4 regions of the Lentisalinibacter sediminis genome follow, and region 1 is predicted to be linked to each of the others. Evidence: riboswitches for the same ligand, from Rfam matches in the RefSeq annotation. Region 1 holds a riboswitch; each other region holds the start of a gene.
The links. A riboswitch is a leader RNA that binds a small molecule or an ion and turns the genes downstream of it on or off. The one in region 1 is predicted to bind cyclic di-GMP.
Positions count from the first base shown of each region.

Region 2: it holds a riboswitch for cyclic di-GMP, as region 1 does, so the genes downstream of both, ACJMKX_RS15595 (hypothetical protein) here and ACJMKX_RS08725 (putative Ig domain-containing protein) in region 1, are expected to answer to the same signal.
Region 3: it holds a riboswitch for cyclic di-GMP, as region 1 does, so the genes downstream of both, ACJMKX_RS02020 (FAD-binding protein) here and ACJMKX_RS08725 (putative Ig domain-containing protein) in region 1, are expected to answer to the same signal.
Region 4: it holds a riboswitch for cyclic di-GMP, as region 1 does, so the genes downstream of both, ACJMKX_RS16135 (M23 family metallopeptidase) here and ACJMKX_RS08725 (putative Ig domain-containing protein) in region 1, are expected to answer to the same signal.

Region 1 covers NZ_JAPDRF010000004.1:114-7,807, reverse strand. Annotated here, with positions in the region: gene ACJMKX_RS08750 (polysaccharide deacetylase family protein) at 1-699, shown strand, start outside; gene ACJMKX_RS08745 (glycosyltransferase) at 747-1,853, opposite strand; gene ACJMKX_RS08740 (carboxylate--amine ligase) at 1,850-3,028, opposite strand; gene ACJMKX_RS08735 (arsenate reductase/protein-tyrosine-phosphatase family protein) at 3,117-4,739, shown strand; gene ACJMKX_RS08730 (NAD(P)/FAD-dependent oxidoreductase) at 4,736-5,860, shown strand; gene ACJMKX_RS08725 (putative Ig domain-containing protein) at 5,847-6,545, opposite strand; cyclic di-GMP riboswitch class I at 6,681-6,765, opposite strand; partial or broken gene ACJMKX_RS08720 (Calx-beta domain-containing protein) at 7,244-7,694, shown strand, end outside.
Region 2 covers NZ_JAPDRF010000007.1:127,471-135,164, reverse strand. Annotated here, with positions in the region: gene ACJMKX_RS15620 (DUF3570 domain-containing protein) at 17-1,159, opposite strand; gene ACJMKX_RS15615 (DUF4266 domain-containing protein) at 1,170-1,403, opposite strand; gene ACJMKX_RS15610 (outer membrane beta-barrel domain-containing protein) at 1,427-2,098, opposite strand; gene ACJMKX_RS15605 (SH3 domain-containing protein) at 2,068-2,811, opposite strand; gene ACJMKX_RS15600 (HzsA-related protein) at 2,816-5,506, opposite strand; cyclic di-GMP riboswitch class I at 6,190-6,274, shown strand; gene ACJMKX_RS15595 (hypothetical protein) at 6,369-7,577, shown strand; gene ACJMKX_RS15590 (LamG domain-containing protein) at 7,592-7,694, shown strand, end outside.
Region 3 covers NZ_JAPDRF010000001.1:409,858-417,551, reverse strand. Annotated here, with positions in the region: gene ACJMKX_RS02040 (Crp/Fnr family transcriptional regulator) at 1-499, opposite strand, end outside; gene ACJMKX_RS02035 (hypothetical protein) at 766-936, shown strand; gene ACJMKX_RS02030 (DUF6491 family protein) at 981-1,397, opposite strand; gene ACJMKX_RS02025 (glutathione S-transferase N-terminal domain-containing protein) at 1,564-2,325, shown strand; gene ACJMKX_RS02020 (FAD-binding protein) at 2,361-3,752, opposite strand; cyclic di-GMP riboswitch class I at 3,885-3,967, opposite strand; gene ACJMKX_RS02015 (hypothetical protein) at 4,202-4,873, shown strand; gene ACJMKX_RS02010 (FFLEELY motif protein) at 4,966-5,709, shown strand; gene ACJMKX_RS02005 (DUF6491 family protein) at 5,716-6,153, opposite strand; gene gdhA (NADP-specific glutamate dehydrogenase) at 6,255-7,610, shown strand; gene ACJMKX_RS01995 (phospholipase D-like domain-containing protein) at 7,660-7,694, shown strand, end outside.
Region 4 covers NZ_JAPDRF010000007.1:246,797-254,490, reverse strand. Annotated here, with positions in the region: gene ACJMKX_RS16160 (prepilin peptidase) at 1-369, shown strand, start outside; gene coaE (dephospho-CoA kinase) at 377-1,018, shown strand; gene zapD (cell division protein ZapD) at 1,133-1,936, shown strand; gene mutT (8-oxo-dGTP diphosphatase MutT) at 1,944-2,375, opposite strand; gene secA (preprotein translocase subunit SecA) at 2,354-5,107, opposite strand; gene ACJMKX_RS16135 (M23 family metallopeptidase) at 5,269-6,198, opposite strand; cyclic di-GMP riboswitch class I at 6,369-6,454, opposite strand; gene ACJMKX_RS16130 (DciA family protein) at 6,555-6,893, shown strand; gene lpxC (UDP-3-O-acyl-N-acetylglucosamine deacetylase) at 6,898-7,694, opposite strand, start outside.

The DNA of each region.
Region 1 (7,694 bases):
AATTACGAATGCGCTTTTCCCGTGTTACGGGAGTTGCGCCTCCCGGCGACGATCTTCGCCGTGACGGGGCTCGCGGGTACGGAGTATTCGTTCTGGCCGGAGCGTCTGGCACGGCGGCTGGAAGCGGCGGCGCATGATCCGGCGGCCACCGCCAGCCCGTGGTTGGATTCGTTGCTGCGAGATGCCGGGGTCGGATTGCAGGGACTGGACGGTGAGGCGATCAGCCGCGTCATCGCGATGGCCAAGCGGGGCTCCGATTCCGACAGTCACCGGCAGCTCGACTTGCTGGATGAACGGTTCGGCCCGGTGCTCCCGGCGGAGGGTAGGGATCTCGCGGACTGGTCGGAACTCGCCGCGATGCGGGATTCGGGCTGCATCCGTATCGGCTCGCATACCCGGCACCATGTTCGCATGAACGAGGACCTCTCCCCGGCGGAGCTCGAGGAGCAAGTGGTCGGTTCCCGCAGGGAGATCGAACAGAAGCTGGGGACGAGCCCCGAGCTGTTCTGTTATCCCAATGGAGATATTACGCCTGCGGCTGCCGCCTTGGTCCGTGAGAATTACCGGGGTGCCTGCACGACGCAGAATGGTTGGAACACCCGCTCGACCCCTGCCCATGAGATTCGCCGCGTGCCCCTGCACGAGGACCGCTCGTGCTCACCCGACGCCTTCCTCGCGCGGCTCGCGGGCGCGCTCTGACAGCCCGGTCGGCTCCGGTCTCCATCGTTTCCGTCGTCTCCATAGTCTCAAGCGGGTAGCAGTTCGTCGAGGAGACGGGCGTAGGCAGCCACGCTGCGCTCCAGGCTGAATTCGGCTTCCGCCCGCCGGCGTCCGGCGGCTCCCATCGCTGCGCGGGCGGCATCGTCGCCGGCGAGCTCGATCAGGGCGTCGGCCAGCCGGACCGGTTCGTCCACCGGGACGAGCCGACCGGTCACGCCGTCCGCGACGATGCTCTCCGGTCCGCCGCTCCGGGTTGCCACCGCCGGCAGTCCGGCGGCCATCGCTTCCACACAAGCAATGGAAAAGCCCTCCTGGCGGGAGGCAATGGTGAAGATGTCGAGACCGGCCAGGAATTCTGGTATGTCATCGACGAGCCCCAGGAAGCGGAACCGGTCTTCCAGCTCGAGTTGCCGGTGCAATTCCTCGAGCTCATGGGCGAGATCGTTGCCGCCTTCCCCGGCGACCACGAATACCAGTCTCGGGTCCCGGTCGGCCGCGCTCCTGGCGGCGCGCAGCAGGACGTCATAGGCCTTGGGGGAGCGGATATTGCCGACCGCGCCGATGAGGATGTCGCTCGCGGAGAGCCCCAGGCGCTGCCGGAGGCCCGAGCCGATGCCCTTGAATGCACGAATGTCCACGCCATTGTGGATCACCTCGCAGCGCGGGGCGGAGAGTCCCAGCCGGGGTCGCAGGTCGGCGAGCAGCGCGGCGGAGACGAAAACGCTGCGACCGGGCGGCAGGGACAGAATGCGGCCCTTCACCCGGTTCAGTCGGCTGCCTTCCACGTCCTTCTGCCCATGGAAGACGCTGATGACCGGTCGGCGGGCGAGGGTGGCGGCGATGGAGGCGTAAAACGACGCGCCGTAGAGGTGCGCGATAACCGCGCTCACATCTTCGCGTCTGATGACCTCGATTATCCGCCGGAGATACGCCAGTCGTCCGTCACCGGGTGGGTTGATGAGAGGGGCGAGGTCCTGCTGTCGGCACTGCCCGGAAAGCCAGCCTTCCCGGCTGACCATGGTGACGGGTTCGTAGCCGCGCTCCCTCAGGCCGGCTGCAACCCGCACGAATACCGTCTCCGCGCCACCGGGTCCGCCGGTGTCGATGATATGGAGCAGGCGGTGTCGACTCATCGGCGGTCGCCTCCCACCCCGAGCCAGAGCCGGAGTTCGCGCCAGAAAGGCCGTATGTCGCCGAGGCGCAGGACTTCGAACCGGGTGCGGGGCGTGAAAAAGTTCACGAAGCGGAGGGCCGCGCGAGCTCTGGCGCTGCGCGACACATTCGGGTCCCGGAGCGTCAGGTACAGATTGTCCAGATCACCCAGCAGCCAGCGCAATTTCCGCCCGGTCTCGTAGTCCCACTGGGGCGCAGGATTCTCGCCGTTCATGACCCGGTACCAGCTCCATGGCAGGTCGAGTCCGGAGTCGATGGACAGTTGCAGCGAGCCCCAGAAGCGGCCGTTGATTTCCATGAGCCAGGGTTTGCCGTTGGCGTCGACGCGGAATTCCACCATGGCCGGGCCCAGCCAGCCGGCGTCGTCCAGGAGTGCTTTTGCATAATCCCTGAGCGTCGGGTCTACGGGCGCACTCTCGCACAGCACGCTGACGCCTCCTGAGGGCGGTTTCTCACGCAGTCGCCGATGAGCGAACCAGTGCAGCGGACCCTTGCGGCCGTAGACCGTGAAGAGGCCGACGCCGTGGCCGGGAATGAACTGCTGTACCAGGCCGGATATCGGGCCCAGCCAGTCGAATTCGGGGATCCGGGCCCGGGCCTGTTCTGCGTCCTGCAGGACGGCGACAGAGGTAGACTGGATCGAGGCGCCTCGCCGGTACTTAGAGAAGGCCGGTTTGATCACGACGGGGCCCTGCCAGCCGGTCAATGCAGTCTCGAGTGCGTCCGTATCCGCCACCCGGATACTATGCGGTACCGGCACGCCGAGCCGTTCCGCCCGTACGGCCAGGGTCGCCTTGTCGCTGACGGCGTTGTACGATTCCGGAGGCGCGGAGGCGACTCTCGCGTCCGCCAGTCGGGCACGACCCTGCAGGGCGGTGAGGCTGGCATCCGCGATCGGGAAGACGAGGGCGGCGGTTTCACCTTTCGCAAGTGCTTCGAGCGCGGATACGAACGCATCGGCATCGCGGTCCGGGCTCGGTAGCCCAGCGGTTCGCACGCACCATCGAGATGCACCCGCGAGGCTGCGTTCCGTGTCTGCTGCCACGACAACCCGGAGTCCGCGTTCGCCGAGGCTGCGGACGACGGCGAGCGCGGCTCTCTGGGCGCCGTCGAGGACAATGACCGTGGCTGACAAAGGTGACGCGTTCCCTGTTCGCGGACTGGCGTATGGTATCAAATGGTCCGCCCGAGGGTGTTTCGGTTCCCGGTGATAAAGGCATAGCTTGAAAGCGTCTCTGGCCAATGTGGCGGATCGGGTGCTCTCCCTGCCCGGCATCCGAAATCGTTATCTCGATGCCACCCGGCACGTCGTGCCGATCCTGTTGTTTCATCGCGCTGCCGATGCGGAGAACGGGATAGGGGGTTATCAGCCCAGCGCGATCGAGCGCTATCTCGACCAGGTACGCGCCGCCGACATACAGGTTCTTGGCCTGGAGGAGCTCGTGGAGCGTTACCGAGCCGGCAGGGGCGTTTCCCGGCCGTCGATCGCGTTCACGGCGGATGACGGCTACGAAGATCAGGGCTCGGTACTCGGGGAGGTTTTTGCTCAACGCGAATTGCCGCTCACGATCTTCCTGATAACCGATTTCGTCGACGGCTCCGACTGGCCCTGGGATGCCAAGATCCATTATGCGTTTCGGCAGACGGCGTCGACCGCAGCCAGCATTCCCGTGGGCTCTCTCGTGCTGGATTTCGATCTGTCGAGCGAGAGGGCACGTGTGCTGGCGCGCAGGGAGTTCCAGTTGATATGCAAGAGCCTGCCGCCGGAGTCGCTCTCTTCGGCACTGGATTCCCTGTCCGGGAGCCTGGACGTCGTCATCCCCGCATCGCCGCCCGCGCCATATCGGCCCATGAGCTGGCAGCAGGCCCGCGACCTGGAGGGGCGCGGGATCACGTTCGCGCCGCATTCCTGCAGTCATCGCGTTTTCTCCTGCCTGCCCGAGGAGGACGTGAGGAAGGAGATGGAGCTCTCCTGGCAACGAGTATCGGCCGAGCTCCGGCGGCCGCTGAAGGCTTTCGCCTGGCCGGTGGGGCAGGATCATGATTTCGGCCCGAGGGAGGATCGCATCGCCCGCGCTATCGGCTTTGACGCCACTCTGGCAGCCAGGCATCGGTATTCGATTGTCCGTCGCGGTGAAGAGCCGGCGACGCTGGAGCGAATCGGGTTTGGTGCGGGCCATGTGGGCGAGTCCATGTGGCGGGCGACAACCGGCATACGGCGGCTTGGTCTGCGGAACACTGCGAAGAGCATGACACGCTCGGCCAGTGACGATCGACTTGGTGGACTTGCCATCAAGTCGAACAAGCGATTCGGGCGTCGCGTGCGGGCCAGAGCGCTGTTGTCGATGACCAGAGCCCTGATTGGTGGCTACCGCCGACCCCCTCGTTCGGAGCTGGGCAAAGTGCGCAGGGTCGTTTTCGTTTGCCAGGGCAATATCTGCAGGAGCCCGTACGCAGAGGCGCTGCTGCGTGATGAGGGCTTGCCGACGGTTTCCTGTGGCCTCGGCGCGAATGGCGTCGCGCCAGCCGATCAGATTGCGGCGCGCGTGGCTTACGGCCGCGGTATCGACCTGTCGGGCCACTGCTCGCTGAACGTGAAAGACGTTGATTTCCGGCCCGGCGACCTGGTACTGGGAATGCAGCCGGCCCACCTGTCAGCGATGCAGCCTTTTGTCGAAACCCACGGCATTTGCGCAAGTCTGCTGGGCCTCTGGGCCCGGCCGCCGCGGCCCTGGATCGAGGATCCGTACGGCCTTGCGCCGGGAGCATTCGAGGATGCCTTCGACATTATCGAGGAGAGCATCGCCAGACTCGGCCAGGACCTGGCGCATCTTTACCGCTCATGACGGACCGGATCGACTGCATCGTGATCGGCGGCGGGGTGATCGGCCTCGCGGTGGGGAGGGCTCTGGCACGCTCGGGCCGCCAGGTACTCGTTCTGGAGTCCGAAGCGGAGATCGGCGCGCATACGAGCAGCCGCAACTCGGAAGTGGTGCATGCCGGCATCTATTATCCGGCGGGTTCGCTCAAGGCAGAGACCTGTGTGACGGGCAGGGAAGCTCTCTATGCCTATTGCGAGGAGCGCGGGATTCCCTACCGGCGATTGGGGAAATTGATCGTGGCAGCCCGCGAGGCGGAACTCGACCTCCTGGACGCTTACGCGGCCAGCGCGCGGGCCAACGGCGTGACCGATCTGCGGCGTATCGAGGTCGACGAGATTCGAGAACTCGAGCCGGCGGTCACCGCAGTCGGCGGCTTGTTCTCGCCATCGACCGGGATCGTCGATAGCCACGCCCTGATGCTGGCTTTGCAGGCCGACCTGGAAGCGGCCGACGGGACAGTGGTGCCGCGGAGCCGCGTCACTCACGTGGAGGCGGGCAAGGGCGGATTCACGCTGCATCTGGACGATGACGCCGGTTTCTCCGTCACCTGCGGCGAGCTTGTCAACGCCGCCGGGCTGTGGGCCAGCGAGGTCGCGAGCCGCATCCGCGGGCTCGCCCCGGAGCACGTCCCGGTTACCCGCTACGCCAAAGGCCACTATTATGTCCTGAAGGGCCGCTCACCATTCAGCCACCTCGTCTACCCGGTGGCGGGCGGGGGAGGACTCGGCATCCACGTGACCCTGGATCTGGCCGGCCAGGCGAAATTCGGGCCGGACGTCAGCTGGTTGGACGAGGTGGACTACCGCTTCGACGAAAGCCGGCTGCCGGCGTTTGAAGAGGCCATCAGGCGTTATTGGCCGGAGCTTCCGGACGGCAGGCTCGCGCCCGGTTACACGGGCATACGGCCGAAACTGGTTGGCCCGGGCGAGAAGGCGGCCGACTTCCTGATCCAGGGCGCGGACGCGCACGGCGTCCCCGGTCTCGTGAATCTCTTCGGGATCGAGTCACCCGGGCTGACGGCAGCGCTCGCGATTGCCGAGGTCGTGGCCGCCGAACTCGGCCGAAAAGCAATCAGTTTACGCTGACCGTGCGGACTGCGACGTTCGAGTAGTCGCTCTCGACGCCGGTCCCGTTGACCGATGTCGCGACGAAGTAATAGGTGTCCGCCGTAAGGTTCTCTACCACGTAGCGGGTCAGACCCGGGTTATTCAGAGCGATCCGGTTCGGGTAATCACCTTCCGACAGGCCGTAGTAAATGCGGTAACCGGCGAGATCGGTCAGGGTCGAGCCATCGGTATTTTCAGTTGGGGGAGTCCAGGACAGCGTCACCGAGCCCGTGGCGACCTGGTTGACCGTGATGGAGAAGGCGAGGGAATCGCTGGCCGAGCCGTCACTCGCGGTGATCTTTACGTTGTTGTACGTGCCTTCGTCGCCTTGCCGGGGCGTGCCCGTGATCTCGCCAGTGGTCCTGTCGAAACTGGCCCAGCCGGGCTTGTTCTGAATCTGGAAGCTAATCGGGTCACCATCCGGGTCGGTTGCGCGCGGCTCGAAGCGGTACGCTTCTCCAATCTTCGTCGAGGAGCGGGGCGTGCCCGCCAGGGACGGGGGCGAATTGCCGTCCGACCCCGCCGGCGAATCCGGCCGGGAGATCACTCCCTGCGCTGGCGCTTCGTCAACGTCGGATTCCATGAGACAACCGGCAATGCTCATCGCGGCCACGGCAACGAGAGCCGCCCTTGCCGCCTGGCCAGACAATATCCCTGCTTTCACGGTATTGATCTCCGTGCTCCTGCGGCCAAACCTGGCCGGTGAGGTCCAAAGGCCATTCGCCGCCGGCGGAGTGGCCCGGGATCGTTTCCACGGAGTGAGGACGAGACGACTGCACTGAATGCGCTGTCTGATCGCGTCGGCAACCCCGCTGTCATAGGCCCGAGCCCGTAGACCGGTGGCTTTGCGTCCCCGCCTTTCGGCGGGTTTGCCTTTATCGGAATGGCAGTGTCACTGACATAACCCGATACGGCAATCGGCTGGTGACATAATTGGAGGTTTGGCCCGCCGATTTGTGACGGCCCTCCCAATCCATCCTTTGACTCATGCCCGGCGCACAATGTGGCACCCGTCCAGCCGGGCAGGATTTAACCTCATGCCCGGCCTGACTACAAGCCATCGGATAAATTTTTTCTTATAAAAAACAGCAGCTTGATGTCTCCGATTAGCGACACTTTATCTAGAAATTACATTAAGTGGTGGCCCCAAGAGCACGAACACGTTTGGCATAGGCGGTTTTTGCACATGGGCAGGATTGTGGCCACGCGCAGTCACCGCATCAGCCGGTTTCCGAATGCTCGACTGCGCTGCCTGGCCCATTGGTGACATAACCAGATGCAATCCGCGCAGGTTGGCTTGCAACGACGCTGCTGGGGGCATAGGTTCAAAGGCGGGACAGGGTCGTCGAGGACGGATTGGCTATGGATTTCGAGAACGCGCGGTATGCCGCGATCGTCTTCGGCTGCCTGCTGATGGCGGCCTGTGGCGGCGGTTCTGGTTCGGACTCTGGCGGCGGGCAGGACCTGCCGTCGGTCAGCATCAACAGCCCGGCCGTGCAGGAGGGAGACTCCGGCACCGTGGACATGGCTTTCACGGTCACACTCTCCGGACCGGCACCGGGTGCGGCCTCCGTCCGCTACGCGACCGCGGACGGCAACGCCACCGCCGGCGAGGACTACACGGCGGTATCCGGAACCCTGGACGTTGCCGCTGGCGCTACCAGCGCCACAATCGTGGTGCCGATCCTCAGTGACGTCCTGGACGAGGCGGACGAGACATTCACCCTCGAATTGAGCGATGCCAGCGGGGCGACGCTCGTCACCCGGTCTGCCATTGGCACCATCCAGGATGACGATGATGCGCCGTCGCTCA
Region 2 (7,694 bases), on a different contig from region 1:
CCCTCCTACACAGGGGTCAGAACCAGAACGAGACGAACAGCTGCACTACGTCGGCATCGAAGCCGTACAGGGGTTCCTCGCCGGGGGCGGCGCCGGTCACCCTGAGATCACGGAAGTTCTCGTAGTCGAAGCGGATGCGGTCCCAGAACAGATTCAGCGAACCCTTTTCCACGACACTCCAGCCGTCGCTCACGAACTCCCAGCTCACGCCGGCGCGGATGGTCGCGCTCTCGAACGTGCTGAGCTCCTTGTCCCGCCCCATGAAGTTCTGGGCGCCGGAACGGGGAAACAGGTCGGCGTAGAAATCGGCCTGTTCCTGGGTGTAGTAGCGATAGCGCGTGGAGAACGTCAGCCCGTGCTTCCAGGGATGGACATACCCGATCTCCCCGGTGTGCGACTCGATACCCCAGGTGTCCGAGAAATACCGGTAGCTGCCGTGCAGCGCCGCGCGCCAGGGCATGCGGTAGCGTGCGGTGATCGAGCCGGCGCCGCTGGTACGGGTGTTCGGATAGATCTCGGGCTCGAACTGGTAACCCGCAGGCTGATCCGCGGCCAGGTAGCGCACGGATCGGTAGGGATTGTTCAGGAAGCCTTCGTCGGTGATGGCGTCGAAGGCGAAACTCATGATCAGGCTGCGGGTCACGATCTGCGTGAGCGCCAGGCTGTACTGCTGGCGGTCGACCTCGCGGCGGAACTCCGGATCGTTGGACTTGCCCACCTCGTCCCAGCCGAGAGCGTAGCCGAGCGTCACCGTGGTCATCTGCCCGAACAGGTCCTGGCTCACGCTGAAGTTCAGGCTGTTGGCGGCATAGTCGCTCTCGTCGCTGCGCGTGTAGCCCACGTTCATCAGCGTGTTGCCGTACAGGTAGGTCACGCCCAGGGAGCCCTGCTTGCGCTCCTCGGTGTAGGGGCTCGCCGTGGTCACCACGTCGATGGAGGCGCTGGAGACCATGTCGAGGTAATAGTTGGCCGAGAGCGACAAGCTCTTGCCGACCTGCTTGCGCAGCAGCACCGACGGACCGTCGATGGTGACGCCGCCGCCCTCGTAGCGGTGGTAGAGCACGTCCGCCCGGTCCTCCGGCAGCACGGTGGCAAGCACCGCGCCCGGCAGCAGTGCGAGCAGCACGAGCAAGCTTGCGAGGTGGCGGGCGATCATCATGATGCGGTGCTCAGTTACAGCCGCAGCCGCCGCCGGCGCCGCCCGTGCCGCCACGGGCGCCCTCGCGGGCATCCCAGACGTGCATCTCGTAGGCACTGGCCACCGGATGCATGTCCAGCGCCATGATCGGATCGGCCAGATGGTCGCGCTCGTAGGGCTTCACCCAGGGCTCGATACTGGAGCAACCGGCGCTCGCCACGAGTAACGCGCAGGCCGCCGCCATGCGGATCAGTGTCTTTTTCATCGTTCTTGCCTCCCTCCCCTGCATCAGAAGAAGATCGTGAAACCGATATGCCCCTCGATGTTGTGGGCGGTCTTTTCCTCGCCGAGGATGTCGATGTCGAACAGGTGGTCACGGACGTCGGCGTGCAGCGCGATCATGTCGTTCAGCAGCAACCGGTAGCCGAAACCGAAATTCACCGTGAAGCGGTCGTCGCCCGCGAACTCCGTGCTGCCTATCCCGGCGATGAGATACAGCGCCTGGGAGAAGGCCAGGTTGCGGCCGACGAAAGCTTCGCCCGGTAGCACGTTGTACCCGATCGATGCGTTGTAGTATGTGAACTCGCGCTCATCGTCGGTCAGAATCTCCGCCGCGCCGCTGAGACGCTCGAAACTGGTCTCCTCGGTGTCGGTACGGCCGTAGGCGGCCTCGACGAACAGGCCCTCGGTGATGTGATAGGCCAGGCGCACCCCGTAGACCGGGTTCACGCCGAAGTCCTCGACACTCATGAGTCCGGTGTAGGCGCCTATCTCGAAATTCTCGCTGTCGATCTTCGGCGGTTCGACGTCGCGGCGCTCCACCTCGGGGTCGATCACCTGCTCCGGCACCTCGGCCACGGCATCGCCGGGCCCGTCACCGCCGATGAACGGCAGGCTACCGCAGCCAGTCAGCGCGAACGCGAGCAGGGTCAGAAAAAGAACCCGAATCCGACTTTCCATTCTTCGATTTCCTCATTCTCGTCGCGGCTGGTGAATACGACATAACTTTTGTATTCGGCGCGAAAAATAAAGCGTCTCGTCACCCAGGCCCGTACGCCGGCGCCCACGTGGGCAGTCTGGTCGGTACGGTCGATCGGCTGCACCAGGGTGGCCACCGGCTCGATGCGCAGCACGCCGGTGCCGAGGGTGAAAAACGGCGAAACCCGCCAGTGCGGCCAGGTCTGGTGCACGATGCTCACGTTGGCCATCCAGCCGTCGGAGAAATTGCCGAGCAACTGGGTGCCCCACAGCTCCAGCGACAGGTTCGGCGTGAACGAGTAGCCGAGATAGCCGCTGATGACGTTGGCACCACCGAAGTCACCGGTGAGCCCGCCGGACTCCCAGCGCCGCACCAGGTATTCCTCCCGGCCCGTGGTCTCGAACTCGGCCGGCGTACCCGCCTCGTCCAGCGTCATCAGCATCTCGCGCTCGTGCACCCAGCCCTCGCGACCGCGTGCATCGCGCACCTTGAACCATTCGGTGCGCCGCTTCAGCAGTTCCACGGCATCGCCGCGCTCGACCACGTTGAACACGGGATAGCCCCGCCCCGGCCCGGTGTGCATCTCCAGAAAGGGCTCGGCCACGGTGACCTGACGGTAAAGCTCCTCCGCCTGCGCGCCCGTCGCGAGCGCGCAGCAGAGGAGCATCGAGAGCAGTACCGCCAGCGGTCTCATGGCATCAGTTTTCCGGCGCGTCGAACGGGTTGTTGTAATACTGGGCGCCGACGTCCAGCCACTCCGACAGCAGCTTCAGCTCGGCAGGCGTGAGCCAGCCGGCGTGGCTGCCGCCGGCGGCAAAGCGGTCGAAGAAGCGCCCGGAGGCATTGGCGCCGGCGGTGCGCATGCTCGCCGGAACCGTTACCGGCTCGAGGATGGGATCGCCGGTCTCGGGGTCGATGCCCACTTCGACCAGTCGGTCCACCAGCGCGCCCATGTCGAGGATCTGCTCGTTGTCCGCGGCCAGCAGCTCGCGATACGCGTTGAAGTGATCCGGCTCGTCCGGTGAAGCACCGTCGGTCAGCTCGAGCTGGCCGTCCGGCACCTTCAGCTGCCCCATCGCGTCCGTGCGGGTGTGACAGGTGATGCAGGTGTTGTCGGCCTCCGGGATGCCGTCCTCGTCCACATCCACTATCCGCGGCTTCGACCACAGCGGATGGATGTGCGCCTCGTAGTTGATCACCGCGCGGCAGGTCGCGCTCCAGTCGCCGATGCAGTCGGGCGTGGTCGGCGCCAGGGTCTCCAGACCGGACTCGCCGGGTATCACGGTGGGGCCGTAGCGCCAGGCGAACGCCTCGTCCTTCGCCCGGCCGGCCGCGACCTCGTCGGTCCAGACGTCCTCGTAGACGATATCTAGGGACGGCTCGATGGCGGCGCAATCGGTGGCGCAGCTGCTGCGCGCCCGCACTTCGGCCATTGTCTCGCCCACGTCGGCGAACAGTGCCGGATCGGTGTTGGGGAACGGCTGCCCGGTCACCTCGGCGCCTTCGTTCAGCACGGGGTACGCGTCCGCGCGGCCGTGGGACTCACCACTGGACGGGTCGTGACAGCCGGCACATTCCATCAGCTGGCCGGGCCGCAGCTGCAGCCAGTTGTTGTGCCGCGGTCCGATGCGCCGGCCCTGACCGTCCACGATGCTGACGCCGAAGGCCACGTTGGCCGGCACCTTGATCATCACCGAGCCGTCCGGCTCCACCTCGGCGTAACCGACAATCTCGCGCATGCCCTGGGCGGCGGAGACGCCGAAGGCACTGTTGTCGAAGTCACGCACGTCCTCGTCCGGAATGGAGACGGCCTTCACCACGCGCAGGAAGCGCGCTGGCCGCTCGCTCGCGGTCGTCTGCGCCGGGTCGGCGAGCACGTCGATGCCCGCCCCGGAGGCGTCCTGGCCGGCGACGTCGTAGACGCTGCGGATGTGGATCACCGCCGCACCCTCGGCCGCGATGTCCGGATCCAGGGTGAAGGGCTCGGAGTCGTCGAAGATCACCGGCGGCGTGCCGGTGCCCGGCTCGGCGGCGACGATGTCCGTGTACATGAAACCCTCTTCGGGGGCGACGACCGGCTGCTGGGTGTCCCCGCTGCGGTCGTAGATCCAGATGCCGTACAGCGGCGGCGCCTCGACGAGTGCCGGGTCCACCAGGTTGTCGTCGGTGCACGGCACGATCCTGAGATCGACAGGATCCTGCAGGCGGCACTGGCTCCAGCTCACCAGCAGGCGCTGGGTGCCGTCGCGCAGCGGGAATACGGAATTGTAGCGGCCGCCCGGTGAGGGGGCGTCGTCGTCGATCAGCACCTCGTTGATGGTGGCCGCCGCCTGCGCCGGGCCGGACAGCACGCCGATGTTGTCTCGGTTCGGCTGGGTGTTCTCGATGTAGTTGGCGACGTCGATCTCTATGATGTCGCCGCCGCCCCCGGCACCGTCGAAGGGGCGCAGCAGGGCCATGACGTTGCCGTTCGGCAGCTCGCGGGGACGCAGAAACTGCACGGACTCGCCGCCGCTGCCGGTATCGTGGCTGTTGGCGCCGTACAGCAGCTCCAGCGCGGCTCCGTCCGGATTCATGCGGTAGAGATGGATGCCGTCATTGCCCGGCGCGTTGTCCCAGCGGCTGAACACTACCTGGCCGTTGGAGAGCACGGCGGGATCGAGGTCGTGGCTCTGGTTGAAACTCACCTGTCGGATATCGGTGCCGTCTTCGTTCATGACGTGCAGCACCAGCGCGGGTACGTTTCGGTCCTCGTCGAGTGCCGCGAACTGGGGCTTGCCCTCGTCCAGCAGCACGGCGCCGGACTGGCGCTGGCGCGTGGACGAGAAAACGATGCGCCCGTCCGGCAGGTAGGCGGGGGCGAGGTCGTGGCCGGACTCCGCGACGATGTCCGAGGTGATGATACGCCGCAGCGTGTCGCCGGGTATGTCGTACTCCCAGACGTTCCAGGTCGGCTGGTCCTCCTCGTCGGCGCCCTCGATGAACTGCGCACGCATCGCGAACAGCACCCGCGTGCCGTCGCGCGATACTTCCAGGTCGCGGATGTCGCCCAGGCCTTCGGTGATCTCTCCGGTAACGTTGACGTCGGCGGTGCTGGGCGAGGCCCGGTCGCGCACGTAGAGATCGGCACCGATATCGAAGGTCACCGGTTCGCGCACGTCGAAGTCGGTCGGGTCGCCGTTGTCGTCGACCGGGACCGGCCGCTTCACGTAGGCGATGGGGAAGTCGAGCACGACAGGGTCGGGATCCTGCCCGCTGCCGAAGCCGATACGGCCTTCACCGCTGCCGCCGCCACCGCAACCCGCGGCGGCCACCACCGTGCAGGCGACGGCGACGAGAGCCGCCTTGGCCGGCGCTCTGCGATCATCTGTCTGCGTCGTGCTGTTCATGGGACATCCTCTTTCCTGCAGCCGTCACGCGATGCACTCCTGCGATCACTGCGGGAATGCTGCAGGCGCCCTGCACCGCCGGTCTTCCGACACGCGGCCCGAAGACTCGCGGCCGGCCGTGACCAATGGTGGACAGGGGCCTCACTGCATTCTGTTAACAAGATCACAAATCCATGGAGATCGTTGCGCGCGCGTCCTGATACTTGACGAGCGGCGGAGTATAGGGACGCCTTCGGCACGCGCGTAATGTGGAATTTCGGCGACAGCGAAAGCACGCCGGCACCCGTGCAACGACTGCCGCGAGGTGACACAGGCCCTGTCACACGGACGCGCCCTGTCGTCGTTCGGCGACAAGCCGAAACGCGCTTCTAATCAAGCAGTTGCCCTCCGGACGTCGCCGAAGTGTCGATTTCCGCCGACAAGCGGTTGACATATGTCGGCCGGGAGCCGCTTCCCGAAGCATGCGCAAAACCCTGTTTCGTATGGATAAAGCACTTTGTCGTGAATTGCGCCGCGAACTGGCACGCCGCTTGCAACCCCTCTTCGCGACAGTAGCCGGCCGCGGGGGAGCACACGTGACCGGAGTCCCGAAGGACTGCGGGACTTGTGAATGGAGTCACGGTGGCCCTGTCGGCGATCTGCGAGCATCGGACGCTTCGAATAGCGCGACGCGCACGCAGGGCTTCTGAAAAGGGCAAACCCGGCGAAAGGCGGGGACGCAAAGCCAGCGGTCTACGGATTCACGTCCAGGACGGCGAAGCTGCCAGGAGCGACAGCTGACGATCAGCAGGGATGATCCCGCAGGGACGTCCTCCGCTCCCGACGGTCTTCGCCCCCTGGCAGGAAGGGAAGACGGAAACGTATGAGCAGGATCGTCATGAACGCACCCATGAACGTACAGAAGCAGTTCGCGCACGCGCTTCCGCGCCGCGCCCTCCTTGCCATCGCCTGCCTTGCGCTCGCGCTGGCTGCCACGGCCGAAGCGGGTCCGCGGGAACAGGCCAAGCGGCTGCACGACCGTCTCGCCGGCGTACCGCCCACCGAGCAGGTGCTGGCCGGCATGGAAGCCGACATTCTCGCCGGCAACCCCATCGCGGCTGCGGAGACGGCCATGGAGAACAGCGCCTTCTATAACGTGACGCTGAAGAACTTCGTGACGCCCTGGACTAACCGGGACCAGACGGTGTTCGCGCCGCTGAACGACTACACCGCCACGGTCATCGGCATGATCCGCGACGACGTGCCGTTCAATACCGTGCTCTCCGCCGACATTCTCTACGTCGGCGACAGCGGTCTCGGGCTGCCCCCCTACTCCATGTCCGACAACGCTCATTACGAGGCCATGGAGCAACAGGGCATCGACCTGAAGACCGCGCTGGTACAGACCAGCCAGTCCGCGGTGACCGACCTGCCGGCCTCCGCCACCGCCGGCGTGGTCACCAGCCGCGCCGCCGCCGAGGCCTTCTTCATCGCCGGCACCAACCGGGCGATGTTCCGTTTCACGCTGATGAATCACATGTGCAACGACCTGGAGCAGGTGAAGGACGGCTCGCGCTCGCCGGACCGCATCCGCCAGGACGTCTCGCGCAGCCCGGGCGGCGACAGCCGCGTCTTTCTGAACAACTGCGTGGAGTGCCACGCGGGCATGGATCCGCTGGCGCAGGCCTATGCCTACTACAACTTCAACCCGGACACCGGCCGCATCGAGTACACCGAGGGCCAGGTGCATCCCAAGTACTTCAATAACGACGCCAACTTCCCGTTCGGCTTCCGCACCCCCGACGACCGCTGGGACAACTACTGGCGCCAGGGGCGCAACGCCGGGCTCGGCTGGGATCCGTCGCTGCCGGGCAGCGGCAACGGCGCCAAGTCACTGGGCCGGGAGTTCGGCGCGAGCGACGTCTTCGCCGAATGTCAGGTGAAGAAGGTGTTCGAGGCCGTGTGCTTCCGCCAGCCCCAGGACGCAGCCGATCGGGCCGCTCTGGACAGGATCACCGGCGTATTCCGCGCCGACCAGTACCGCATGAAGACGGTGTTCGCCGAGACCGCCGTGCACTGCATGGGCGAATGAGGAGTTCGGCAATCATGGATAGGAACAATATGATCTCTCTGCCCGCCCGCGCTCACCTCGTCGTCGCCCTGACGGCGGCCGCCGCACTGGCCGGCTGCTCCAGCGGTGCCGACGTCG
Region 3 (7,694 bases), on a different contig from region 1:
GCGCCACACGGCTCCTGATGCGGCCGGTCGAGAACTCCGTGATCCACACATCTGCCTGGCGGATATGCCCGTGTAACGACTCCAGCAGTTCGATGTAGCGGTGCGGCCTTTCGTCGCGCAGACGCCGCAGGTGGCTGGCCGGCCAGCATCGAACGTCCACATGCCCCAGTGTGACCGCACTGTGGGGAGACACGGCTTCGTCCCCCTCCGCGACCGGCATGCCCAGGACGGAGCCCGGCCCGTGCAGTCCCACGATGCGCGCTCGGCCGTTGGGCAGGTGCCGCACCAGCTTCACGAGGCCGTCGCGAATGACGTACACACTCGAGGCCTGGCTTCCCTCGCGCAGCAACATGGTCTCTGGCTCGAAATGTCTCTCGGAGGCCACCGAGACGGGAGTGCCATTCGCTCCCGCGGTCGGGTCTCCGTCGCCCGAGTCCCGTAACAGCCGGTTCTCGGGGATTATCTCTCTCGTGTCGACCGTATCGACAATCTGCATCATTCCGGACATTTTCCCGCGTCCCCTTGCGTCCCCTTGAGGCGATTCATACTGATTCCGGGGACAGATCCTCCCTTCGCCGCAGCGACTCGTCTGTCCCGCCCGTTCAGTGTGGCGGCAGGCGGTGCCGCTACCAATACCGGAATGGAGGTATAGGATCGTCGTGAAACGCTGACTGACGCAGGCCGGGCCCGTCTCGCGGGCCGCGGGACGGGCGTATTGAGAATCCGCAATGTAGGCCGGAGGCGGTACGGGCTAGGGTCCCGCCAATGGAAATTAGCAATTATTACGTTCCCGTCGCCCTGATCCTGCCTCTCATCGCAATCCTGGGCATCCTGTTCGTCACCCTCGGCATGAGTTTCGTCCTGCGCCGGCGGCGCAGGCGGGAAGAGCCGCAGGCCGACGACCGCCGACAGGACGGGGAGTCACGCTCGTCGTGAGCCGTCCCAGCCCGGCAGCCGATTGCCCGAGTTGCCGGGGGTTGCTAGCTGCCCGCCATCTCCCTGAGCTTCTCTGCCTGCTCTTCCGTTACGGGGTAGAAATGGCCGAGGCCGCAGGAAGCGCCCGGTGACAGGCCGAAGCCGATGCTCTGCATGACCGTGATGATGTCCATATGGCAGAGCTGGTTCAGCGAGGTCCGGTACATGAACGTGTCGTGCAGCGACAGCCCGGTGCACCGGTACGGCAACTGGTTGCGGTAGATGTCGCCGTTGCCCATGTGGAACAGGATATTGCGATCGTCGACCACCTCGGAACGCTCGATCCGGAGCAGACTCAGGCACTGCTGCGGCGGGCCCGACACGAGGTCGAGCGATTCATTCATCTTCTTGTCTTCTGCCGTCGCCTGTCCCGCCGCGAGCAGCAGGACACACGTCGCGGTGAAGAGAGCCGTGGTTCGCATGATTCCTCCCGATGAATGCTATGGCGCTACGCTAGGCCCCCCTGCCCGCGCGGGCATTGAAGAAGCGCAATCGAATCCGGGTTGCGGCGGTATCGTATTGCGTCCGCCGGGCCGCGGCCGCATCATCGCGTTCCACCGTTGCCCCGCCACGACCGAGGGAGTCCCGATGATCCACCGCACGCTAGACGTCCTCTCCTCCACCGCCACCTCTTTCCTGCGCGGCTTCAACGGCATCCAGGCCCACCCGGCTCTGGACAAGCCGGAGAAGATGCTGGAGCTCTACGAGTTCGAGGGCTGCCCGTTCTGCCGTCTGGTCCGGGAAGTGCTGACAGAGCTGGATCTGGATGCGGTCATCTATCCCTGCCCGAAGGGTGGCGAGCGCTTCCGGCCCGAGGTTCTGGCCCGAGGCGGCAAGGCGCAGTTCCCGTTCCTCGTGGACCCGAACACGGGAGCCAGCATGTACGAGTCCGCGGATATCATCGAGTACCTGTTCGTCACCTATGGCCGGCGCGACGTACCCCTGCGCTGGCAGGCGCAGAGCCTGCAGAAGTTCTCGTCCACGTTGGCCGGCATCCCGCGCTTCACCGCGGGCACCCGGGCCCGCCCCTCCGGCAGTCGTCCGGAACGGCTGCTCGAGCTCTACAGCTTCGAGTCGAGCCCGTTCGCGCGTGTCGTGCGCGAGCGGCTGTGCGAGTTGGAGATCCCCTATATCCTGCGCTCGGCGGGCCGGACGCAGGCGAGCGACTGGGTGCCGCCCGTCGTTCGCGACGCACTGGGCATGGAAGGCCAGCCGGAGCTGGAGAACCGCCGCGCACTGAAGTCCCGCGCCGGGCGCGTCTCCATCCCTTACCTGGTGGATCCGAACACGGACACCGAGCTGGCGGAGTCCGGCGATATCGTGGAGTACCTCGACCGCACCTACGGCTGACGCACGCCGCTCTCGTGTAGCCCCCCCCCGCGGTTCTAGAGGAAGAACTGGGCCAGGTAGGGATTGAGCAGGCGCCCGTCGGGATCGAGCCGCCGGCGCATCTTGCGGAAGAACTCGAGCCGGCTGCCCAGCGAGGCGGCGACCTGAGCGGTCGACAGTCCGTCCGTCTGGTCCAGGAACGGGATGCCGTTCCATTTCTCGGCGAAATCGGCGAACTCGAGCACGAAATCCTGCCATTGCGGACGGGGCGTGCTCACCGCCCGCAGCACGAACACCGGTCCGTCGAACGAGGGCGAGAGCAACGCGCTGCGGTCCTGGGCAAGCCGGTAGCCGACGGTGGGCATGTCGCAGCGGAACCGCGTACGGGCGTAGTAGTCCCGACAGAATTCCCGGTAGGCCTGCACGATCAGCGGGAACTCGGCCGCGGGGAAACACCAGCTGGAACACGCGAGCCGCCGGCCGCTCCGCCCCCCTGCACGGTCACCGCCCTGCTCTACCGCCGCGCTGCCGGCGTGGACGGGGGCGCTGAACAGCGTCTGCCCCGCACCGTTGATGCGGTCGATCATGCCGTAGCGCAGCGCCGGGATCGGCACGATCCAGGACATGGAGTTGGTCATCGCCGGCAGAATCGTGCTCTCGCCCCAGTCCTTGATCTTCCACAACAGGCGGTTGACCTGGGTGTCTTCGTCGCCGTTGCGGCGGAGTTCCAGATACACCTGATCGCGGAACGGCAGCAGGTAGAAGCGCAGGCCAAGGCTCGAGCCCAGCAGCCGGTCGGTGACGGCGGCCAGCTCGGCCGTGCTGCAACGCCGCCGCCGGATGGTGAAGGGGCTCATGGGCCGGACCCGCAACGTCACCTCGTGGATGACCCCGAGCAGACCGTAGCTCAGCCGGAACATGTCCAGCAGGTGCGGGCGGGACGCGTCGACGGTGAGCTCGCCGCCCTCGGGCGTCACGACCTTCATGCTGACGACCTGGCTGGAGAACAGACGGGTGCCGGCGCCGGTGCCGGGCCCGATGCAGGCGCCGGCCACTGCCCCGCCGACCGTTCGGCCCATCAGATCATGCCCGCCGGCCAGTTCGAGCCCGTAGCCCCCCAGTTCGTCGGCGAGGCGCTGCAACCGGAGTCCGGCCTGCACGGTGACGTGCTCGTCACCGATCTCGAGCACCCCATCGAGGGCCGTCATATCGATGACCGTGCCGCCCTCCGCCGCCGAGCAGGGCGTCGACGCGCTGCCGGCACCCATCGGACGGAGCGGTGCCGGGAGGCCCGACCCCGTCTGCAGCAGATCGCGCAGCGCCTCGGGCGTCTCGGGCTGGAGCACCGGCAGCACCGGCGTGCGGCGGCCGGCGCGCCGTGACGTGCCGGATCGAACATCGCGGTGGATCCAGTCGCGGACCCGGTCGTGGCTGGCTGCATCTCTCATCGGTGTCGTTCCTCCGCGGGACGGATCCCGCCAACGGACTGCGGCACGTTGCCGGTCATCGGTCCCGGAGCGGGAATGAGCGGAGGATGGCCCGGATGGGCGCGCGCGGCAGAACGCCGAATCGCGCTTCCGTCTGGCAGCTCCGCTGTCCCGGCAACGGCCGGGGACCGGTGGCTTTGCGACCCGCCCTTTCGAACGGTGTGCCTTTTTCAAACGAGGGCCGAGCGTCGCACGGTGCCGACAGACTGTCAATCGTGGGCAGAGCCCGACAGGTTCCGGCACGGCATGATGTCAAATCGCCGCGCGTTTTCCGTGCCGAACGAGGCAGCCTGACCCGCCGTTGCAGGGCCAGGCGCCTTCGGTTTGCCACTATGCCGGGCCCTCCCCGATGCTGCTTAAATGCCGTGGGTAACCGTCAAGAGTCCGGGAAGAAGAAATCGGGGAGAGCGATGTACATCAATCCGGAGTCCGTCCTGCGCTGGCTACACATCCTTGCGATGGTCTACTGGCTGGGCGGTGAATGGGGCGTCTTCCAGACGTCCTACAACGTGGCGAATCCGAAACTTTCACTGGACGAGCGCCGGCGGCATATGGAGACCGCCTACCGGATCGATATCCTCGCCCGCACGGGCATCATCCTGCTGCTGCCTCTCGGCCTGCACATGGGCTTCAACCTGGGAGTGCACGACTACGGCGGTGGCTGGCTGTGGATCGTGTGGATCCTCGCCTTCGCGTGGCTGTCGCTCACCTGGGCCGCGTTCGTGTACCGGGATACGGACCGGGGGCTGCGGCTCACCAAGATCGACGAGGCCATCCGCTACGTCGTCATCCCTGCGCTGTTCCTGGCCGCTATCTGGTCGTTTGTCACGGACTGGCCCTTCCGCGCGGACTGGTACTCCACCAAGGTGCTTGTCTACAGCCTGCTGCTGGTGATCGGTCTCGGGCTGCGATTCATCATGCGCCACTGGGTGCCGATCTTCCGCGAGCTCGCCGAGAAGGGGCCGAATCCGGCGCTGGAGCAACGGCTGGCGTCGGAGCTCGCCATCGGCCGCGGCATGGCCTACGTGTACTGGATCGGCATCGCCTCCGTGGCCTTTCTGGGCGCGACCAAGCCGTTCTGACGTGGACGTCGCGCCGCCATTGGCAAGACCCGCGTAAAAACGGGACAATGCGCGCGGGTTGAGCCGGGCGCCGGCGGCGCTATATCGGAGACATGAGCGGAGAAGAAATCAGCCGGATGAGCCTGGACGAGCTGCTGGTGCGCAACCGCAGCCTGCGCGCGCAGTTCAGCGACGATCCCGGCCTCCAGGAGGAACTCCAGGCACTGCAGCGCTGGCAGGCGGGCCGCCTGGAGCGAACCTACGCGGACCTGCAGGAGCGCGAGCGTTATCGCCCCGGCGTCGAGTTCTTCCTGGAGGAGCTCTACACCGACAAGGACTACCTCCCCCGCGACACCCAGCTCGAACGCGCCTCGCCCATCCTGAAGCGCATGCTGCCCGCCCAGGCCCAGGAGTCGATGCGGATGGCCGTGCAGCTGGAGGTGCTGAGCCAGGAACTCGACGGCGAGATGACGCGGGCGCTCGGCGCGGGCAAGGCGATCGACGAGGAGAGCTACGCCGAGGCCTACCGCACAGTCGGCCGCCGGGAGGACCGCGAGCGCCAGATCGGTTTCATCCTCGAGGCCGGCCGGGACCTGGAGCGCCTCGTGAAACTGCCCATGATCTATACCCTCATCCGCATGTCACACGGCCCGGCCCATCTGGCGGGCTTCGGTGCGCTGCACGACTTCCTGGAAGACGGCTTCAGGGCCTTCCGGGCCATGGGCGGCGCCGAGGAATTCCTGCAGACCATCGAGGACCGGGAAACCCGTCTCATGGAACGGATCTTCGCGGAGCATCCGCAGCCGTTCCGGCTCACCGACGACGACGAGGCGCCGCCGGCGGAGTCGCCGGCCTGAAGCCCCCTACTCGTCCCGCTGCAGGATCTCGATCAGCTCATCGGCCTCTTCCGGGTCCACCGGATGGAAACTGCCGAGACCGCAGCCGGCCCCGGGCCTGAGGCCTCCCGCAAAATCGGTCAGCACCGTGATGACGTCGAGATCGCACAGGCGCCCGGTGGGCACCTTGTACATGAAACGCTCTTCCCGGCCGAGTCCCGGGCACGCGCGCGGCAGCTGATTGCGATAGATCGTGCCGTCCTTCATGTAGAAGAAGATGTTCTCGTCATCGATGACCTTTGTGCGTTCGATGCGCATCAGCACTACGCAACGGACCGCCTCCGGATCATCGGCGGCGACATCGGTGGGCTTCGCTTCCCGCGGACCGGTGGCGGCACAGCCTGCGAGCAGCAGTATGGCCGCTGCGGCCAGCACGTTTCGTGGCCAGTTCCTGTCCATGTTCATAACCTTCTCCTTGTCCCGGCTTCCGCCGCGTATCCGTATGCCTGTTGGTATAGTACCGCGTGACCGCAGCCGTCAAGCAACCGGGAGAAGGAGGCCGGACGATGGACAGTGCTAAACCGGAGAGGATGCTGAAGGCGTTCATGCAGGGGCTGGAGAAGCGCAACGCCCACGAGCCCGAATTCATCCAGGCCGTCTGTGAACTCGCCCGCTCGGTGATGCCGCTGGTCCATGCCAATAGCGCCTACCGCCAGGCGCGCATACTCGAGCGCATGACGGAGCCGGACCGAATCATCGTCTTCCGCGTCACCTGGGAAGACGACAGTGGCAACGTGCACGTGAATCGGGCCTGGCGCGTGCAGTTCAACCGCGCGATCGGCCCCTACAAGGGCGGCCTTCGTTTCCACAAGACGGTGAACCAGAGCGTGCTGAAGTTCCTCGGCTTCGAGCAGACCTTCAAGAACAGCCTGACGGGCCTGCCGATGGGCGGCGGCAAGGGCGGCTCCAATTTCAATCCCAAGGGCAAGTCCGATCGGGAAGTGATGCGGTTCTGCCAGAGCTTCATGACCGAGCTCTTCCGTCATATCGGTCCGGACGTGGACGTGCCCGCGGGAGATATCGGCGTCGGCGGCCGCGAGATCGGCTACATGTTCGGTCAGTACATGCGCCTGACCAACGAGTTCGAGGGGGTGCTGACCGGCAAGGGCCTGTCCTACGGCGGCAGCGCGGTGCGCAAGGAGGCCACCGGCTACGGCGCAGTGTACTTCCTGCGCAACATGCTGGAGCGCGCCGACGAAGCCCTCGAGGGTAAGCGCATCGCCATCAGCGGCGCCGGGAACGTGGCCCTCTATGCCGCAGAGAAGGCCATCCAGGAAGGGGCGAAAGTGGTCACCCTCAGCGACTCTCACGGCCACATCCGCTGCGAGGCCGGTCTCGAGGCTGACGCTCTCGCGGAGATCAAGGAGCTGAAGTTCCGCGCGCGGGGTCGCCTCGCCGAGCTCGATGGCAGGATCAGCGGGATCGCCTACACAGAGGGCGAGGCGCCCTGGGGCGTGCCCTGCGACGTCGCCATGCCCTGCGCCACCCAGAACGAGATCGACGCGGAGGCAGCCGCCACGCTCGTGGATCACGGGCTGCTGGCGGTCGTGGAAGGAGCGAACATGCCCTCCACCGAGGAGGCCATCGAGTGCTTCCGCAAGCATCGGGTCCTTTTCGCGCCGGGCAAGGCCGCCAATGCGGGGGGCGTGGCCGTGAGCGGGCTCGAGCAGACCCAGAACGTGGCCCGGGTGAGCTGGCCGCGCAATGAAGTGGACCGGCGCCTGAAGGAAATCATGCGCGACATTCACGACAAGTGCACTCACGAGATGGAAGACGACGGTGGCATCGACTACCTCGACGCCGCCAACCGGGCCGGATTCCGCAAGGTCGCGGAGGCCATGCTGGCCTACGGCGTGGTCTGAATCCGGCCGCTACGTTGCCCGCGTTGTCCGGGCGGGCGAGAATGCTCTCATGGAGCTCCCCGACCTGCTCCTCCGCTGGCTCGC
Region 4 (7,694 bases), on a different contig from region 1:
GACACGGCCGACGCCACGGTGCTGTTCCAGACGCCGCGCGAAGCGATCATCGGCGCCGCCGCCGGCTACCTCTCACTGTGGTCCGTGTATCACCTGTTCCGCCTCGCGACCGGCAAGGAGGGGATGGGCTACGGCGACTTCAAGCTGCTGGCCGCGCTCGGCGCCTGGCTCGGCTGGCAGATGCTGCCGCTGATCATCCTGCTCTCCGCCGCCGTCGGCGCGGTAGTCGGTATCGCGCTCATGGTCTTCACCCGCCGCGGCCGGGACGTGCCGATTCCCTTCGGTCCCTATCTGGCGGCCGCGGGCTGGATCGCGCTACTGTATGGGCGCGAGATCATCGACGCCTACCTCGGTATGTGGCAGGGCTGAACAGAGCATGACCCGACATCCGGCCGCAGACGACATTCTGCACATCGGCCTGACCGGCGGCATCGCCAGCGGCAAGACGGCCGTCTCCGACATGTTCGCGAAGCTGGGCGCACCGGTCATCGACACGGACCGCATCGCCCGGGAAGTGGTGCAGCCGGGCCGCCCGGCGCTGGCCGAGATCGTCGAAGAGTTCGGCGAGGACGTACTGGACGCCGACGGCAGCCTGGACCGCCGCGCGCTGCGCGAGCGCGTCTTCGCCGAGGACGGTGTCCGCCAGCGCCTGGAGGCGATCACCCATCCGCGCATCCGGGACGAGACGCTGCGGCGCATGCACAACGCCGGCGGCCCGTATCAGGTCATCGTGGTGCCGTTGCTGGTGGAATCGGGTTTCGGCGCACTGGTGGACCGGGTGCTGGTCGTGGACTGCCCGCCGGAGGTGCAGCGCCAGCGGCTGATGGAGCGGGACGGCGAGTCGGCCGAGACCGCCGATGCAATGATGCGTTCCCAGACCGACCGGGAGACGCGGCTGGATGCGGCCGACGATGTGGTGGACAACACCGGCTCGCTGGAAGACACCCGGCGCCAGGTGGAGCACCTGCACAACCGCTACCTGGCTCTGGCGCGAGCGGCCCGCGAGGACGAAGACTGACCGTCGCGATTCGGCGACACCATAGGCGACATCAGAGGCGGCACTGTCGTCGCACAATAGCCTGTCCTGACAGGACATTTGCTCTGGCCGCGTCCGCTGACGCAGAATAGCGGGATGCCGCAAGCTGCCAGAGAAGATACCGCACCCGAAACCGCCACGGCGCCCGTGGAGTACGAGCAGCCGCTGAGCGAGCGCATGCGGACATTCCTGCGGCTGGAGTTCCTCTACCAGCAGACGCTATACCACTGCGAGACCGAGTCCGACTGGGGCACCCGCGCCGCCATCTCGAGCCTGCTGGAGATCACTTCCATCCTCACCCGCGGCGACGTCCGCAGCGAGGTGATGAAGGAGCTGGAGCGCCAGCTGGCGACGCTGGAGGGCTACCGCAGCCAGCCCGGGGTGGACATGGGGCGTCTGCGCACGCTGCTGGGCAACCTGGAGCAGGCCCGCGGCGAGGTCAGCCACACCGGCCCGCACTTCCTGCAGCCGCTGAAGGAATGTGAGTTCCTGAGTTCTATCAAGCACCGCAGTGCCATTCCCGGCGGCACCTGCGAGTTCGACCTGCCCGATTACAGCCACTGGCTGCGCCAGCCCTGGGAACGGCGCATGGAGAACCTCGAGAGCTGGCTGAAGGTGATCCGCCCGGTCTGCGATGCCGTGCTGGAGCTGATGTGGCTGATCCGCGAGAGCGCCATCCCGCAGGCGCGCACCGCGACGGGCGGCATGTATCAGGACACCATCGCGAAGGACAATGCCTGCCGCCTGCTGCGCGTGTCGCTGCCGCCGGGCAGCCCGCTGTTTCCGGAGATCAGCGGCAGCCCCCACCGCTTCACCGTCCGCTTCATGGAGTGGTCGGACATCGACTCCCGCGCGGTACAGACCGGCGGCGACGTAGCCTTCCGCCTGAGCATCTGCTGAAGACGCTCTAGCCGACCCGGTCCCGCAGCAGCGCCTCCAGAACCGGCGCATCGGCCTCCAGCATGTCGTAGTCGAACAGTTCCGCTGCGCTCGCCCAGGCGAGTTCCTGCCGTTCGAGTGCCTGCACGCGGCCGCGCCAGCCGGTCACCAGATGGAAGTCCAGCGCCACGCTGCGTTCGGGGTAGTCGTGCTCCAGCGCCATGAAGCGACGGGCTCCCAGCACCTCGATGCCGATCTCCTCCGCCAGCTCCCGCCGCAGGGCGGCCAGCGGTTCCTCGCCGGGCGCGATCTTGCCGCCGGGGAATTCCCAGCGGCCGGCGCCGTGCTTGCCGGGCTGACGCCGGCTGATCAGGATGCGGCTGTCGCCGTCGCGGAGGATCCCCGCCACCACCTGCAGGCGGGGACGGGGCGCGTCGGTCACGACAGCCGGCCGTGGCACTGCTTGTATTTCTTCCCGCTGCCGCAGGGACAGGGCTCGTTGCGCCCGATCTTGCGGCCCTCGCGCACGAATGTCTGCACCGGCTCGGCCGATGCGCCGCCTCCTCCGCCGCCCGCCACTGCCTCGGCGGCCGCGGCAGACGCCGTCGCCGCCGTCCCGCCGGACGCCAGTGCCGACGCCTGCGCGTGCTGGAACTCCATGGCCTTCTTGGCCCGCTGCTCGGCCTCCATGCGCTCCACCTCTTCCTGGCTGCGCAACCGCACCCGCATCAGGATGCTGATGGTGTCGTGCTTCACCTGCTCGAGCATCTGCCCGAACATCTCGAAGGCCTCGCGCTTGTACTCCTGCTTCGGGTTCTTCTGGGCGTAGCCCCGCAGGTGGATGCCCTGACGGAGGTAATCCATGGCCGCCAGGTGCTCCTTCCAGTGCAGGTCCAGCTGGGAGAGCATGACCTGCTTCTCGAAGCCCCGCATGATGGACTCGCCGATCTCGCCGACCTTTTGCTCGTAGTAGTCTTTCGCGGACTCGACGATGCGGTCGCAGAGCTGGTCCGCGTTCAGGGTCTTCTCTTTCTCCAGCCACTGGACGACGGGCAGGTCGAGCCCGAAGTCGGCGCGCAGCGCCTGCTGCAGGCCTTCCGGATCCCACTGCTCCTCGACGCTGCCCCGCGGGATGAACTCCTGCACCGCCGTCTCCACCACCTCGTCGCGGATGTTCTCCACGGACTCGGCGACGTCGTCGGCCTCCATGAGTTCCGAGCGCTGGTGGTAGACCACCTTGCGCTGGTCGTTGGCGACGTCGTCGTACTCGAGCAGCGATTTGCGGATATCGAAGTTGTGGGCCTCCACCTTGCGCTGGGCCTTCTCGATCTGGCGTGACAGCAGCCCGCTCTCGATGGCCTCGCCGTCGCGCATGCCCACCCGCTGCAGCAGGCTCTTCGTGCGGTTGGGATCGCCGAAGATGCGCATGAGGCTGTCTTCCATGGACAGGTAGAAGCGGCTGGAACCCGGATCACCCTGACGGCCGGAGCGGCCGCGCAGCTGGTTGTCGATGCGCCGGGACTCGTGACGCTCGGTGCCGACGATGTGCAGACCGCCGGCCTCCAGTACCTGGTCGTGCCGCTTCTGCCACTCCGCGACCACGGCCTGGCGCTGCTCGTCAGTGACGTCCTCGCCGAGTTCGGCGAGTTCGGCATCCCTGTTGCCGCCCAGCACGATGTCCGTGCCGCGGCCGGCCATGTTGGTGGCGATGGTAATGGTGCCGGGACGGCCGGCGTCCTCCACCACCTTCGCCTCGCGCTCGTGCTGCTTCGCGTTCAGCACCTGGTGCGGGATCTGCTTCTTCTTCAGCAGGCCGGACAGGAGCTCGGAGTTCTCGATGGAGGTGGTGCCCACCAGCACCGGCTGGCCTCGCTCCCGGCAGTCGACGATGTCCTCGATGATGGCCTCGAACTTATCGCTCTGATTCAGGAACACGAGGTCCGGATGATCCGCGCGGACCATTGGCCGATGGGTGGGAATCACCACCACCTCGAGGCCGTAGATGGACTGGAACTCGAAGGCCTCGGTGTCCGCCGTACCCGTCATGCCGGCAAGCTTCTGGTACATGCGGAAGAAGTTCTGGAAGGTGATCGACGCGATGGTCTGGTTCTCTTCCTTCACCCGCACTCCTTCCTTGGCCTCCACCGCCTGGTGCAGACCGTCGGACCAGCGCCGGCCCGGCATGGTGCGGCCGGTGAACTCGTCGACGATGACGATCTCGCCGTCCTTGACGATGTAGTCGACGTCGCGCTGATACATGGCATGCGCGCGCAGCGCCGCCATCAGGTGATGCATGAGCTTGATGTTGCCGGCGTCGTAGAGACTCTCGCCGGGCTGTATCAGCCCTGCCTTCGTCATCAGCTCCTCGACGTGCTGATGGCCGTCCTCGGTGAGATAGACCTGCTTCGTCTTCTCGTCCGGCATGTAGTCGCCCGGGCCTTCTTCCTCCTCCTGCTTGACGAGCTTGGGCACGAGCTTGTTGATCTTCTCGTAGAGTTCGGTGCGCTCCTCGGAGGGGCCGGAGATGATCAGCGGCGTGCGCGCCTCGTCGATGAGGATGGAGTCCACCTCGTCGACGATGCCGTAGGCGAGCTTGCGCTGGGCCCGGTCCTCGGTGGAGAACGCCAGATTGTCACGCAGGTAGTCGAAGCCGAGTTCGTTGTTGGTGGCGTAGGTGATGTCCGCGCCGTAGGCCTCGCGCTTCTCCGCCGGCGACTGACCGCTGCGGATCACGCCCACCTCGAGCCCGAGGAAGTTGTACACGGGGCCCATCCAGGCCGCGTCACGACTGGCCAGGTACTCGTTCACCGTAACGATGTGCACCCCTTCGCCGGTGAGCGCGTTGAGATAGGCCGGCAGGGTCGCGACCAGCGTCTTGCCCTCGCCGGTTTTCATCTCCGCGATCTTGCCCTCGTGCAGCACCAGCCCGCCGATCAGCTGCACGTCGAAGTGGCGCATGCCCACCGTGCGATCGGCCGCCTCGCGCACGGCGGCGAAGGCCTCGGGGATGAGGCTGTCCAGCTTGTCGCCGTTGGCGAGACGCTCGCGCAACGCCGGCGTCATGGCCGCGAGTTCCTCGTCGCTCTTGTTGCGGTACTCGTCTTCCAGCGCGTTGATGGCCTTGACGAGCTTCGAATACGATTTGACCAGACGCTCGTTGCGACTGCCGAATATCTTTGTGAGAAATGCCACTGGGTTATCCGTCCTGAAACGCGCTCTGATACGCGAAAGAGCGCCGTCGGCCGTCGCGGCGTCGGCGCTCGATTGGGGTTCGCCCGAAAAGGGCTATCCTTAAAACGGTTATTCTAAGGGCAGCGGGTGCGCTGCGTCTAAAAAGGGCGGGCGTCGGGGGCTCAGCTGCCGCTGGCGCGAATGTATTTGAGCGGGTTGACCGACTTGCCCTCGTAGATGACTTCGAAATGCAGGTTGGGCCCGGTCGCCCGACCGGTCGCTCCCATGTGCGCAATAATCTGTCCTTTCCTGACTTCATCACCCACATTCACGAAGTTCTCGGCGTTGTGCGCGTAGCGCGTCACGTAGCCGTCGCCGTGGTCGATCTCCACCATCTGGCCATAGCCATAGCGCTTGCCCGAGTAGGTGACCACGCCGGCGCCGACGGCGACGATCTCCGCGCCGGCCTTGCCGGCGAAATCCACGCCCTTGTGCCATGCCTGCTTGCCGGTGAACGGGTCCGTGCGCCGCCCGTAGTAGGACGACAGCCAGCCGGACTTCACCGGCCGCCCTTCCGGCCTGATCTGCTCGTTGAGATTGCGGGTCAGGAGCACACTTTCAAGTACACCGAGCTGCTTTTCCCGATCGCTCAACTGCTGGGAGAGCCCGTCCAGCGACGTCAGGATGTCGGCGACGCCGCCGCTGCCGAATTCTTCCGGCTCCTCCGGGCCGCCGATGGCGGGCGGGGACTCGAAGTCGAATTCGCCGTCCTGCAGCTCGGCCATCTCGGTAAGACGCCGCCCGAGCGCGTCCAGCCGGATAACGTGGGCGTTCATCTGGCCGAGCCGGATCGCCAACGCATCCAGTGTTTCTTCCGTCTCGCGCCGGGCCGCCTCGATCTCGCGCCGCTGCCCGTCCAGTTGCTCGGACATGGCGCGGAGTTCGGCCGTATCCGCCTGGGTGCCGTGCTGGCGCGCGAAGAAGTATCCGCTACCGAAGACCGCTGCCGCGAATACACCGACGATAGTGCCGGCGATGGCGAGGGTGAGCGGCGCGCCGAGGTCGATCTGGCGAACGCCCGTACGGCGGCGGCTGAATATGACGAGATTCATCGATTGCAGTCCCGATTACGAGTCGGATCCCGGTCCGAAAAGCCGTTCCAATAACACCACCGACCGGGAATTGTTGGTCGCTCTTGTTCCGACCTGTGACCGACGAACCCGCTGGCTCCGGAGCAACTGCCCGGCTTGTGCAGCAATGTCGGCTTCAGTCTAATGGTCATCCCGGCAACCCCGCTGTCCGGGGCTCGGGACCCGCGGACCGGAAGCTTTGCGTCCCCGGCTCACACCGGGTTTGCCCTGATCGAGATCGTCAATATGCATAATGAAGACCGGCAGATCAAGGAATTGCATGCGCCGGAGGGGTCCTTCACGGTCAATCTGTGAGCCGGTTAACATCCACGCAAGCCATGAACGAGAAGAAGCTCGGCAATCTGCTCTCCCGTCCCGACAGCCCGCTCGCGGGCATCGTCGAGCGCGCCCGGGCCATGGAGACGCTCACCGCGGCCGTGCGGGCCGCGCTCTCCGAGGACGCGCGCGCCCACTTGGTCTCTGCCGCACGAAGGGACGATGGCACGCTGGTTCTGGTCACCGAGTCGTCCGCGTGGGCGGCGCGCCTGCGTTTCGCCGCCGACGAGGCGCTGGCCGCGGCACGGCGCTACGGCGTGACCGCCGAGTCGGTGAGCGTGCTGGTGCGCCCGGAGCGCGAAGGCCCGGAGCACGAAGACTCAGGGCGCGAAGACGGCTAGCCGCTCAGGCGAATACCGGGCTCGCGTAGGAGATCGGTGCCTTGCGGCGATCCTCGAAGGTGACCGGCTGCCACGCCGACTCGTCCTCGAGCAGGCGCCGCAGCAGCAGGTTGTTCAGCTCGTGGCCGGAGCGGTAGCCGCTGAATTCGCCGATCAGGCTGTGACCCAGCAGATACAGGTCACCGATGGCGTCCAGGATCTTGTGCTTGACGAACTCGTCGTCGTAACGCAGGCCGTCCTCATTGAGGATGCGGTAGTCGTCCAGCACGATGGCATTGTCCATGCTGCCACCGAGGGTCAGGTTGTTCGCCCGCAGCGTTTCGATGTCGCGCATGAAGCCGAACGTCCGCGCCCGGCTCACCTCACGCAGGAAAGACGTCGTGGAGAAGTCGATGGAGGCCCGCTGGGAGTGCTTCTTGAACACCGGATGATCGAAGGCGATCTCCAGGTTCACCTTGAAGCCGTTGAACGGCCGGAATTCCACCCACTTGTCGTCCTGCTCGATGCGCACCGGCTTGCGGATGCGGATCAGCTTCTTCGGGGCATTCTGCTCCTCGATGCCCGCCGACTGCAGCAGGAAGACGAACGGGCCTGCGCTACCGTCCATGATGGGCACTTCCGGCGCGCTCAGGTCGACGTAGCAGTTGTCGATACCGAGACCGGCCAGCGCCGACATCAGGTGCTCGACCGTCGCCACACGCACGTCGCCGTCGATCAGCGTCGTGCCGAGCGTCGTCTCGCCCACCCGGTGCGCTTCCGCACGGATCTCGACCGGCTCTGCCAGATCGGTCCGGCGAAAGA